DNA from 4 places in the Paenibacillus sp. LK1 genome. Region 2 is predicted to be linked to each of the others. Evidence: a T-box and tRNA genes for the amino acid it is inferred to sense, from the RefSeq annotation. Region 2 holds a T-box; the other regions hold tRNA genes.
The links. A T-box is a leader RNA that pairs with one kind of tRNA and senses whether it is charged. The one in region 2 lies ahead of leuS (leucine--tRNA ligase), so its partner is inferred to be a tRNA-Leu.

Region 1: it has a tRNA-Leu gene. The T-box ahead of leuS (leucine--tRNA ligase) is inferred to sense a tRNA for this amino acid. The anticodon was not compared.
Region 3: it has a tRNA-Leu gene. The T-box ahead of leuS (leucine--tRNA ligase) is inferred to sense a tRNA for this amino acid. The anticodon was not compared.
Region 4: it has a tRNA-Leu gene. The T-box ahead of leuS (leucine--tRNA ligase) is inferred to sense a tRNA for this amino acid. The anticodon was not compared.

The regions. Positions count from the first base shown of each region.
Region 1 is NZ_PEII01000001.1:678,735-681,947, reverse strand. It holds gene CS562_RS03055 (hypothetical protein) at 1-92, shown strand, start outside; gene CS562_RS03050 (hypothetical protein) at 215-433, shown strand; gene CS562_RS03045 (carboxymuconolactone decarboxylase family protein) at 551-880, shown strand; gene CS562_RS03040 (C40 family peptidase) at 996-1,460, opposite strand; cyclic di-AMP (ydaO/yuaA leader) riboswitch at 1,466-1,597, opposite strand; tRNA gene CS562_RS03035 (tRNA-Leu) at 2,021-2,104, shown strand; gene CS562_RS03030 (X2-like carbohydrate binding domain-containing protein) at 2,435-3,213, shown strand, end outside.
Region 2 is NZ_PEII01000012.1:25,862-29,074, reverse strand. It holds gene leuS (leucine--tRNA ligase) at 1-1,603, opposite strand, end outside; T-box leader at 1,675-1,941, opposite strand; gene CS562_RS24015 (phosphotransferase family protein) at 2,040-2,996, opposite strand; gene CS562_RS24010 (class I SAM-dependent DNA methyltransferase) at 3,174-3,213, opposite strand, start outside.
Region 3 is NZ_PEII01000012.1:201,067-204,279, reverse strand. It holds gene CS562_RS24810 (insulinase family protein) at 1-977, opposite strand, end outside; tRNA gene CS562_RS24805 (tRNA-Leu) at 1,258-1,343, opposite strand; gene CS562_RS24800 (general stress protein) at 1,582-2,031, opposite strand; gene CS562_RS24795 (hypothetical protein) at 2,240-2,476, shown strand; gene CS562_RS24790 (NucA/NucB deoxyribonuclease domain-containing protein) at 2,654-3,136, opposite strand.
Region 4 is NZ_PEII01000001.1:764,004-767,216, forward strand. It holds gene CS562_RS03470 (sn-glycerol-1-phosphate dehydrogenase) at 372-1,526, opposite strand; gene CS562_RS03475 (hypothetical protein) at 1,687-1,866, shown strand; tRNA gene CS562_RS03480 (tRNA-Leu) at 1,926-2,009, opposite strand; gene CS562_RS03485 (adenosylhomocysteinase) at 2,244-3,213, shown strand, end outside.

The sequences.
Region 1 (3,213 bases), on a different contig from region 2:
AAGTGGAGTACCTTGAAGAACGTGTGATGTCCGCCAAAGTGCTTGATTTTTGGTTTGAGAAGAACGACAGCAAAGAGCACGCGCAGCGGTAACTTTCAGTCGGGACATATTTCGAATGACATGACAGTCCAATACAGTCACGTGAGACCTAAATGACTTTTCATTTAGGTCTCTTTTTGTAAATAATTTTTTTGGGAAAGTAGGCGCCATAAATATGATCAGTGATGCAGAATTGGATGCACTGCGTTTATCGGGTGAAAAAGTAAGAGTAGTACGGGACGAGATTCAGTCCAATGATGTGACAGGCATTGTAGTGGCCTGGGACGGGGAGCAGGTGCTCATTCGCCGTCAGAATCGTCGTGTGGTTAAGCTTGATCGGAATTATCAGTATCAGTTGTTCAGCGAACCACGTAAGAGCCCGCTCGAAGAATAGGACATGCGTTTTTAGGTTCATTTACCATGGATGTTTTGGCATAATTGCACCTCTCGGGAGAGAAGATAGGTACAGTGAGAGCTTGTAACATATCAGCCGAGAGGATGTGCGGTAACCATGACACTGATGAATGATAAGGTTCATGCCTATAAAGATCAGATTGGTGAATTAAGCGACGTGCTGCCAGCTGTGGTGAAGTCTTATCATGAGTTCACTGGAGAGTGCTTTCAGGCAGGGGCGATTGATGCCAAGACCAAACAGCTGATTGCGCTGGGCATTGGACTGTTTGCAAACAATGAGGTATGTACGTTTTACCATGTGGAAGAAGCGCGTGCCAAAGGAGCGACCGATCAAGAGATTATGGAGACGGTTGCTGTGGCTGGAGCAGTTGGCGGAGGCCATGCGTTGTCTCAGGGTGCAATGAGAGTACAGAAGGCTTTACATTAAAAGCTTTGGTTAAGACGGATGATGACCTTGTGTACCTCTAGAAAATCAATATTAATGTAGACAAAGATAGACAAAGAAAAGGCTCCGGTTATAACCGAAGCCTTTTCGTGTTAACTTATATTTTGCCCAGCATTTTGTTATACATAAACTGTCCTGTTACCCGGCGTGCTGTTACGTAACGATCGTTGAAGTAAGGATTAGATAATTGAGTGATGCTGACACCCTTGCTGCTTGAAGCATGAGCGAACTGTCCGCCCCCGATATATACACCTGTATGTGAAATGCCACTGCCCATCGTATTAAAGAATACCAGGTCACCCGTACGCAGATTAGCTTTGGATACCGGCGTTCCGGCCTTAGCTTGTTGCTGGGAAGTGCGTGGTAATTCAATGCTATATTTGTTGAAAATATATCTCATAAATCCAGAGCAATCAAACCCGGCGAGTGTAGTACCACCCCATTTGTAAGGTATGCCTGTCATGTTGTTAACGACGGTGTTAATACTGCTTGCCTCTGTGCTTGCTGCACCAGATGTAAATAATACTGCTGCTCCAAAAATGGAGATGATAAGCTTTTTCAAAATTTTTGTTCTCCCTTCGATGCCTACGGAGTTAGCTAAGGGTTCGGTAGAAGGTTCCCTATATTTCCTATGTATAAGAATAATTCACCCAAAATGGTTCCCCCGTTTTCAAACATGAAACTCGGCAAATGAATAATTAAGTTTTTGTAACCTTTTGAAACTATATTGCATAAATGCGAAAATGTCAAACCGTTCTTGAACACTTCTTATCATCTCAATGTTAACGGAATTATCGCTATTTATGTAGAAATAACTCGAATGTTGAGTTTTGATAGATGACAAAAAAGTAACTACTGTTTCAAATGCAGGATTCCAGCTTCCTAAAACCTTAAAGAGGAGGTGGGTAGGCCTGGTACGGAACTGGCCTTCCAACATATAATTCATTCAGACAGTTTTTTATCATCAATTGTATTGGCCTTAGTTTTTTGTTTTGCATGAAATGATGGATGAGTACAGCTTTACATATTAAATAAGGAATATTTTTTTGTTGACACTAATTACCTGCACATGATATATTATTTCTTGTCGCCGCGATGTAATTTCTCGGAGATACAACATACGCGGTCGTGGCGGAATTGGCAGACGCGCACGGTTCAGGTCCGTGTGGGCTAACCCCCGTGGAGGTTCGAGTCCTCTCGACCGCATCATATGTAATACGAAAAAGGTTCCTAGAATGGCATTACTGCCACTCTAGGAACCTTTTTTCTTTGTTTACGGATTAGAGTGATTGCTCATCCTGGTTGTCTTCAACCCATTCCCTTAATTTGAGCAAAGATGAAGTTTTTATTTGTTTATTTATCCATTAATGGAAATATGTTTGTTCTGCGACGGTTTGCCCCTATATTTCAGGTGAATTGTACGTAAAATACCGAAATGTACCTATCCTGAGCATCCTTCATCTACTATTCTCTTCTCGTATGGAAGCGCTATCAACAGGGATTTGAATGACCAAATTCAGAGGGGGTAGGGATAATTTGAAACGAATCGGAAAAAGGATGGCAATGTGTTTCATGGTATTCATGATTGCGGTGGTGCAGTTCGGAATTATGGGAACGACAGGTAATGTGGCACAAGCAGCAGATAAGAGTCTGGCCCAGAAGCCGTATATGGGTTGGAGCAGTTACAGCATGCAGGTATATGACGGGGCGGGCAACTGGACATCGGCTGAGAGTATTAAGAAGCAATCGGATGCCATGCGCGAGAAGCTGCAGGCCCATGGATATGAATACATTAATATTGATGCTGGCTGGAACGGTGACGAAGATGAATACGGTCGTCCTATTCCGAGTACTGTTCTTTATCCAAATGGATTTCAGGAGGTCATCGATTATGTCCATAATAACGGACAGAAGATCGGGATCTATCTCATTCCGGGTTTATCAATCACCGCCTATAAAAAAAATCTTGAGGTGTATGGAACGGGCGGGGCATGTCGTATGCAGGATATTGCAGTAAAGCCGCTCGTTGTTATGGATGCTTGGGACTCGTACACTTACAAAATCGACTTTTCCAACCCATGCGCACAGAAATATATTGACTCCATTGCGGATCTTCTTGGCGAGTGGGGCATCAACTTTGTCAAATTCGACAGTGTGACGCCAGGATCAGGGATCAATAACCTGAGCCGGGATGCACGCGGAGATGTGGAGGCGTGGTCCAAAGCGCTAGACAGGAATAACATCTGGTTTGAGCTTTCCTGGGCGCTTGACCACAATTACGTGGACTTCTGGAAAAAGTATGCAAACGGCTGGAG
Region 2 (3,213 bases):
ACAGATCAACCGGCAGCCACTGCTGCTGTTTCTCTTGAGAGATCAGTTCCTTGTCATTGTGCGGATCGATAAAGCGCAGGTAATACCAGCAGCTACCGGCCCATTGTGGCATTGTGTTCGTCTCGCGACGTGCTTTCATTCCCGTTTCCGGATCTACGGTGTTAACCCATTCCGTAACATTCGCCAGTGGTGACTCTCCAGTGCCCGAAGGTTTGATCTGGTCAATATCCGGCAGCAGCAAAGGCAATTGATCTTCCGGCACCGTCTTCATCGTTCCGTCTTCCAGATGCAGAATCGGGATTGGCTCACCCCAGTAACGCTGACGGCTGAACAGCCAATCGCGCAGACGATAGGTGACCTTGCCTTGTCCCTTACCGTTCTCTTCCAACCAGGCGATCATCTTCGCAATAGCTTCTTCGTTGTTCAATCCGTTCAGGAAATCGGAGTTCACATGCGGTCCGTCTCCGGAATACGCTTCTTGTGTCACGTCGCCACCCTGTACAACCTCGATGATGTCCAGACCAAACTGTTTTGCAAACTCCCAGTCACGAGCGTCATGTCCCGGAACGGCCATGATCGCCCCTGTCCCGTATCCAGCCAGAACATAATCGGCGATCCAGATTGGCACCTTCGCTCCATTTACCGGATTGATTGCATAAGTTCCTGTGAACACACCCGTTTTGTCTTTAGCCAAATCGGTACGTTCCAGATCGCTTTTGCGAGCAGCCTGTTCCTGATATGACTTGATTGCTTCACGCTGTTCAGCAGTTGTAATGACTTCCACCAGCTCATGCTCAGGTGCCAATACAGCATAACTTGCGCCAAACAAAGTATCTGCACGTGTCGTAAACACTTTGATGACTTCTTCATGACCCTCAATGGCAAAAGTAACTTCCGCCCCGGTCGATTTGCCGATCCAGTTGCGCTGCATATCCTTGATACTTTCCGACCAGTCCAGCTCTTCCAGGTCTTCCAGCAAACGCTCTGCATATTCCGTAATTCTCAATACCCATTGGCGCATCGGTTTACGAACGACCGGATGTCCACCACGCTCACTCTTGCCATCGATAACTTCTTCGTTCGCCAGTACTGTACCCAAAGCTTCGCACCAGTTCACAGGCACTTCATCTACATAAGCCAGGCCTTTATTGTACAACTGGATGAAGATCCATTGCGTCCATTTGTAATAGTCAGGGTCTGTTGTACTGATCTCACGATCCCAGTCATATGAGAAACCCAGTGATTTGATCTGGCGACGGAAATTGTCAATATTGCGGAATGTAATATCCCGTGGATGCTCACCAGTATCCAATGCATGCTGCTCAGCAGGCAGGCCGAAAGCGTCCCAACCCATTGGATGCAATACATTGAAGCCGCGCATACGTTTGAAACGGGATACGATATCCGTTGCCGTGTATCCTTCCGGGTGACCTACGTGCAGGCCTGAGCCGGATGGATATGGAAACATATCCAAGGCATAGAACTTCGGTTTAGCCGGGTCCTCACCCGTTTTAAACGTTTTGTTGTCATCCCAGTATTGCTGCCAACTTTTCTCCATGTCTTGTGGCTTATAGCCGTGTTTCGGCTGTTGATTCTCACTCATCTATTGTTCCTCCTCTGGTTATTCGCTTTTATTGCAACAAAAAAACCTCAGCATCCCGTAGCGTTTGCAGCGCTAGGGACGAGAGGTTGAATTCCCGTGGTACCACCCTAGTTAGCGGACGATCGTGCTTCGTCATCCACTCCCTTTGGACCTGTAACGGCGGTTAACCGATGCGGATTTCCATTCCTGAACCGGAGTGTTAATGAGTCGGTTGCAAGATGGTGTAATCACCGCATTTCTCCAAGGCGAGTTCGTGAAATACTGTCAACCGACTTGCACCAACCGCCGGCTCTCTGTCATGTACAGGACTCACTACTGATCCTTATCATCGAAATATGTATACGATATGATCGGAAACATTATATAAAAAAACAGCATTAAAGTCAATATTACACTGTCTGTTGAGTATAAGCAATGCCATGCATCAGTATACACATTAAGACGACTGGAATCGCTTGATTCCTTCTTCTAGGTTATCAATCGACCACTGAATATGTTCCTTGTTATCGTATTGACGATATGGACACTCGATTCTCAGCGCCAGATCAAAGTACAGATCATATAAACTTCTTCTTTTTCGTTCACTGTCTGTTGTAACTGCTCTACCATAGCCTTTGAGGAATCCCGGTGTATTATTAAAATGACTGAAGTAGTGCTCCATCAGAGGATCTGCCCAAAGGGAACGTTCGAAATCGATAATGGCCGTGATCTGCCCCGCCTCCACCAATACATTCCCATCCCACAAATCCCAATGCACAAGCACAGGCTCTTTGACATCATCCAGCACATCCGATTTTTCTTGAATCAAACGCTCCAGTTCCTCATAACGAATCGAAAATTCCACACCCGCTGCTCTGCTATCTCCCAGCATATCATCCATTAGGCAAAGGAAAGCTTCTCTCCACGTCGTATAATGCGGTTTCTTTGAGGAAAAGTAACCAAACTTCTCTCCTTTAATTTCATTGATTCGACGATTGTGGGCACCCAGCTGCTGCTCTATGGATTCCTGCTCTTCTGCACTGTACTGATCTTTGACTTTGTTATACGGCGTTCCTGGCATGTATTCCATAATAAAATATTCTGCCGGAACCAGGGTGAGCGATGGATCGTAGGCCAATACCCGGGGAACGGGTACATCCTGAAGTTCTGCCACAAGTCGTAGTGCCTCAACCTCAGCAACCATAACTTGCTGTTCACAGCGCATCAGCTTAACGCCATTAGAAGGAGCTATTTTGAGTACAACCTTCTGTCCGTCTTTCTTGGTGATAAAGTAAGCGTGGTTTGCCCAGCCGTCGATCATCTCTTTGTATTCTTGGATACCTGTGTTAAAGTGCTGCTGCACAATTCTGTCTAATTGTTCGGAAGTCAGCCTTGTTTTGTATGTACTTTCCATTCTACACCCCACCCGGAATTAAATTTTCAGGATTCTACTAATTAGAAAACGTTTTCCATCCAACTATTATGGCTTCCTTTAACCCTACTGGCAATAACTTTTATTACATATAAAAAAACATTCTTATAGACAAAGAACTGCCCTTATACATCATAAGGACAGTTCTTTATCATACTCCTATTTCACGGCTACATAGAATAGACGCTGTGCGCCTTCT
Region 3 (3,213 bases), 180 kb from region 2:
CCCTTATCCAGCAAAGCCTGCTTTAAAACCGCTCCTGGAGCGTTAAGCAGTGCATACAGCAAAATTTGAAACGAGATGTTTAATTCCTTGTCCAGACTTGTTCCAATAACCGCATTATAGGTCAAAAAGCTGTTATCCACTTCTGATTCGGTACTTCCGGCAGAATATGTCTTAACTGCGTCCACTCTTTGTCCGAATGCAGGCTGGAGCTGAATGGCAGAATCAATCTCAATTCGATCATACTCACTCAGATAGTTTTCATCTAACCACTGCAATTTCTCTTCCATATCCATATCCCCATACAAATAGATGAAGCTATTGGACGGATGATAGTATCTGGAGTGGAAATCCAGCAAGCCTTGATAAGTCAGATCGGGAATGGCATCAGGAAATCCGCCTGATTCACAGGAATATGTAGTATCCGGGAAAAGTGAATTCAGGACTTCTCTGCGCACAATCCGTTCCGGGGAAGAAAACGCACCCTTCATCTCGTTATATACAACGCCGTTATAGGTTAGCTCATCTTCAGCTGAGGTCAGGTTGTAATTCCAACCCTCCTGCAAAAATATTTTTTCATTATCATAAATATTTGTGTGGAGTACCGCATCCAGATAAATATCCATCAGGTTATGGAAGTCATGATCATTCCGGCTTGCAATCGGATAAATCGTTTTATCTGGATATGTCATCGCATTCAGAAATGTATTAAGAGAACCCTTTAGCAATTCAACAAAGGAATCCTTAGCCGGAAATTTCTTGGAGCCACAAAGTACGGAATGCTCTAGAATGTGAGCTACACCTGTATTGTCTTCCGGAGGAGTACGGAAACCGATACTGAACACTTTATTATCATCCTGATTGGATAAGAGTACAATTTTGGCTCCGGATTTCTGATGTTCCAGGAGATACGCATCTGACTTCAACTCTTCGATTCTACGTTCCTGTAGCACCTTATAGGGCTTAAGCTGTTTCAACATGGGTCGAGTCCTCCGTCCATTAAATTGTTTAGTTTGTTATGCAACCTTGAGTTATTCAAGTTCAAAGTTAAAGGTAATTTATGCCTACGGATAGTATACACCATCGATCCTGGGAATTCATAATGGGCAGCCCCATAGGCGTCATCTGATATGTATTATCGTTTTTTAATGTTTATGAACTGAATGGTACAGCAGAAAGTGATAAAAATTAAAATTTTCAAACAAAAAAAGATCGCATGAACAACTTGTTTAACAAGTGTCATGCGATCTTTTCTTAGGATGCCGAGGACCGGGATCGAACCGGTACGGTAGTCACCTACCGCAGGATTTTAAGTCCTGTGCGTCTGCCAATTCCGCCACCCCGGCATGGGTATGTATTTCTTGGCGACAAGAAATATCTTACCATGAAATTTATAGCTTTGCAATACCTTAACATAAAATAATCCAAAAAAAAATGAAACAGGCACTGCCAGCGTTAGCGAGCAGTGCCTAGAAAGTTCGAGTTGCGGTCCCGAACTTTCTTTAAACCATCTATATTAAGGGAGGTGTGAAATAAGAATACCTCCCCAACATTAAAGAAACCTAAAATCAGGCTTAAATTAAACTAAAAAAGAAGAATAGGTGCAATTCGGGCTGCCTCTTCCTCGCTGCATTCCACAACTACCAGGATATGCCCCTGTACCAGCCAATCTTCATAGTAATTAGCATCTTCTTCGGAGACACCTGCTTCGGTTAAGGTAAGCACCAGATCATCCGTCTCACTTCCAATCTCGTTGCCTGCAAGTTTGCGTACCGCTTTTCCAATAGACATCGTCTGATCCATCCGCTTGCCCAGACCAGCCAGTACCCCTTTAAGCACGCCTAATGCTCCATCTGTTCCTGCACCCTTCAGAGGTAGCGGCAAACCAGTTTTCTCACTTACCATTTCGAGATTGACCTGTTCTTTGGCTACCGCGCCCAAATATTTATCTGCTATGCCTTCCTCTTTCAATTTATTCAGCATGATAATGGCTTCGTGCTCCGTGCGTACAAGTCCGATCAGCAATTGTGTCATTATGCGTCCCCCTCCTTTTACCCTTATATAACCCCTGGCTGCTTCTTCAAAAACGGAAAACATGTAATAAGTCCTTACACCTATGTAAAATATAATTTCTGATCTGGAAATCTATACCTAGTTCTGATAGACTAGATAAAGAAGACAAATTAACCATTGAAATTATTGACATATCGGATTACTATTCCATAACCAGGAGCAATGACATATGAAAAAAGAGGTAGAAATTGCCATTCGGCGCAAACAACAAATTATTGTCCGTAATACAAGTGGGCAAACGGTAACTGGATTTCCGGAACGTACAGCCGATGCTTCCATTCTTTCCTTACGGACCGTCCACGGAAGCCTGTGGATTCCATTCGACGAAGTGGAACAAGTCACTCGTTTGTTAACTATCCGCTCTCATCATTTAAGTGGAATGCAGTTGTGTACGGCTGATCTGTAAACAGAGAACAAGTACTTCATGTATTTATACGTGAACTAGACGTGTTTATTTCGTCATTCATAAAATAAAACCAGACGCATCAACGTCTGGTTTTATTTTGCCTTTTACGGTATGCCACACTCTTTCAAAGCCCCAGGGCATATCTGTATCGATTACTTTCACATTCACAGCGTGTCGTTATTTCACCACAAACTTTACTCGAGTTCCATCCGGATATGTACTTAGTTGGTTTCCCACCCATGAGCCTGCACCACGATTATCTTTGGGACTAATATATTGGATATCCGCACCCGCTCCGCCTTCTGCACACATCGCCATAGGCCATTCATCCCGATCTTTCCCCTTCTTGACCGGAACACCTTTGAGAGATAAATCCCGATTACCTTCAGCTCCACTGCGATCAATGGTGCATACATCCGAATGTCCTGCCTTGATTGCTGTCTTGATATGATTGGCCGTTTCGGGATAGCGCTCTGCCGGGAATGTGATAGTATGATCTACACTCCCCTTGTTTCCCCCAAATTGGGACGGTATGTCCAGAGACCATTCTCCCCCAACCCATGCATAGAGAGCTACCATTAACATGGCCACCAGCGTCAATATCTGTTTTTTAAATCGTTGCCTGCCCTTGCTCTTTCTGCTTCTGCGTCTTTTACTCATGCTGTTTCTCCCCCATTCAACACTTGCATTATACCAGAACGCCAGTTCGCTAAACAATATAAAAAACATAAAAAAAC
Region 4 (3,213 bases), on a different contig from region 2:
AACCATTCCATTAAATCATTGATCATTTAAAGAAATAAAACTTCATCGTTAGCTCCATCCCCCGATCTATTTGTACGAACAATTTAATCCAACGCTTTATATGAAGTATAAAAAAAGCCTGTCCCTTAAGGGAGTAGGCTTTAATTCATCCTTTAATTCAGTTTGAATAACGTTTGATCCGATCTATTCTAAACCCTTGTATGACCTTGTTCTTCAGAAATTTATCCGGCTATATTACTTTCCAATCAAGCACCAATACCTCTATTGTATACAACGACGCTATCCTGTCTCATACATCACATTAATCATTCTTAATTTGTACGTACAACTAATTGTATAAGATAACACTGTTCATACTGTTTCTTCCTTCTTTATTTCGAACCGACATTTAGAATCTCATTGATATATTTCAGTCCCGTATAACGATCCCGTAGCAAATGAGCTGTGGTGAAAGCATGTTCCACCATCTCCATGGATACACCCAGTTGTTCAGTCGTCGTAGGTCCCCCAACTTGCTCAAGCCAAGCTATAAGCTGAGAAGCATCCGGCAGATTATTATAAATACGGAAAATCGGCTCTTCGGATTTTTGTGCAAGATCTTTGTATTTTACGGTAAGCAGTGCACAGGCTACTCCCACCTTGGCTCCATGCAGAACAGGCTTGTGCCCTGCCTCCATCAGGTCCATCTCCCACCGATGAGACAGATGATGTTCTCCACCAGATGCAGGACGGGAATGATCGATGATTAGCATAGAAATGCCCGAAGCAATCAGCGCATCCATCAATACAGTCACACCATCGTCCCGTCCTTCAGCGATACCTTGCACATGTTCCACACAGGACGTTAGTGCTTCTTCCGTCATGCGATAAGCAACGGGGCAGAACGGTTCCCCACCCAAATCCCTGGAAACCACCCAGTCCGCCAGTGATGTATATTTACCAAGCATATCTCCGAATCCGGCAGCATTCATCTCTTGGGGAGCTTGCTCCAAAATATCGATATCCGCAAAAATAGCTTCAGGCGGCACCGCCTGGAACGTCTGTTTGACGCCGCTTACAATAAGAGGAGCACCTGCCGAAGTAAATCCGTCAACCGAAGCTGCTGTAGGCACTGACAGAAAAGGCTTGTTCATTTTGGAGCAAACAAATCGTACCAGGTCATGAATGGTCCCTGAACCAGCAGCAATGATCGCCTGACTTTCCTGTTTCACACCTAGCAGTACCTGCACAATCCCGCCCTCATCGGCGATCACGTCGCCTGCTTTGTTCTCTGGCATGCATATCTCATCCACATAAACGCCAGCTTCTCGGATGTTCTTTACCACCTCGTGTCCTGCTGCCGGACCTGTAAATCGATCATATACAACTGTTACATGTCTGTATCCTTGCTTGGACAAATAACCAGGTAACTGCTGAATAGCTCCATGCTCCAGATAGACCTGCATTTCTACCAACCGATGATCATGCCCACAAGTACAATTCTGCGCTTCTTCGTTCCATGCGGCAATCCGCTCGTTCATATTCATTTCGCTCTTAACCTCCCTTAAGAAATATCATGCATAATTACATGGAGAAAACCACAAAATGAAAAAAGGAAATAAAATGTGAGTATTTTCCTGATCACACTTTACTTCCTGTATCCAAAATTTGCAAATCCTAAACTCACATTCCCAAGCAGGTGAACCTATGAAATTAACCAAAGAAATAGGAATTTCTCTCGGATTTCTCGCAGGAACGACATTTGGCAGCGGCATCGCCTTTTTGTTTCGCTTTCAAGCATATGAGGTGATGGCCAGTGTTGCACTCTTTGGTATTGCTGGAGCGATAGCAGGCCTATGTGTGCAGCAATTCATATTCAATAAATAAAAAAACAAAAAAAGCTCGCGAATTGCTTTTAGAGCAATTTCGCGAGCTTTTTTCTTCGATGCGGTCGAGAGGACTCGAACCTCCACGGGGGTTAGCCCACACGGACCTGAACCGTGCGCGTCTGCCAATTCCGCCACGACCGCATAATATGTATCTTCTCATCATGGATGAAAAGCATCCCGGTCAAGCAATTGCTTGTTTTACCGTAATTAAGAGTATACATGCTCTCAAATAAGTTTGCAATACCTTTTTTCCAAGCTGCAATGAAAAGGACATATGTCCTTTTTTAACCCCATCAAACTCCCTATCGTAGACATTAAGCAGATCATGTGTCCTGCTGGACACGCTATACCTTGCATAGAAAAGGGGAGTTTTTCATGACGATCAAGAACACAACACATGAACGTATTGAAGAAGGAAAACGCAGCATTCACTGGACGGAAATGCATATGCCCCTACTCGGCGAATTGAAAACCCAGTTTGCCAAAGAGCGGCCTTTTGCTGGCTTAACCATCGGTATATGTATTCATGTGGAGCCCAAAACAGCTGTGCTATGCCGCACACTCCAGGCAGGTGGAGCCAACGTTGTATTGACTGGCAGCCCGGGCACAACCAAAGACGCCGTCGCAGCAGCTCTGCAAGAAGAAGGCATCACGGTATATGGTCAACGTGCGGACAGACGCAATGAGCACCTGCAAAATATCCACAGCGTACTTCGTCACCATCCCCATCTCCTTATGGATAATGGAGCTGATCTGGCGCGCACGCTCATTCAACAGTATGATCCTAACTCTCTTATTGGTGGTACGGAGGAGACGACGACTGGTGCCAATCTGCTGCGTGAAGAGACGGGTGAGAACATTCCTTTCCCGATCATTGTTATTAATGACAGCCCACTCAAACGAATTATGGAAAATGAACACGGTGTTGGACAGACCATTATTGAAGGTTTTATGCGTACTACAAACCTGATTCTGCCCACACGTCGTTTCGTCATCGTAGGTTATGGAACCTGTGGACGAGGCATTGCCAGGTATTTGCGGAATTTGGGCAGTCAGGTCGTCGTTGTTGAAACCGATCCGATTGCTGGCTTGGAAGCGGCACTGGATGGATTCAGAGTGGCGCGACTGGAGGATACTTTTGCATTTGCCCAAGTGTATATCACTGTCACTGGACGTCCTAACGCCATTCTGAAGGAACATTTTAATCAAATGAATGATGGAACGATCCTCGCCAATGCCGGACATTTTTCTTGGGAGATGGATCTGGAAAGTCTCCGTCAGGATGCGAAGCATACGGAACAACTGACCGCGGATATCGAACAATTTACATTAGCCAATGGACGTC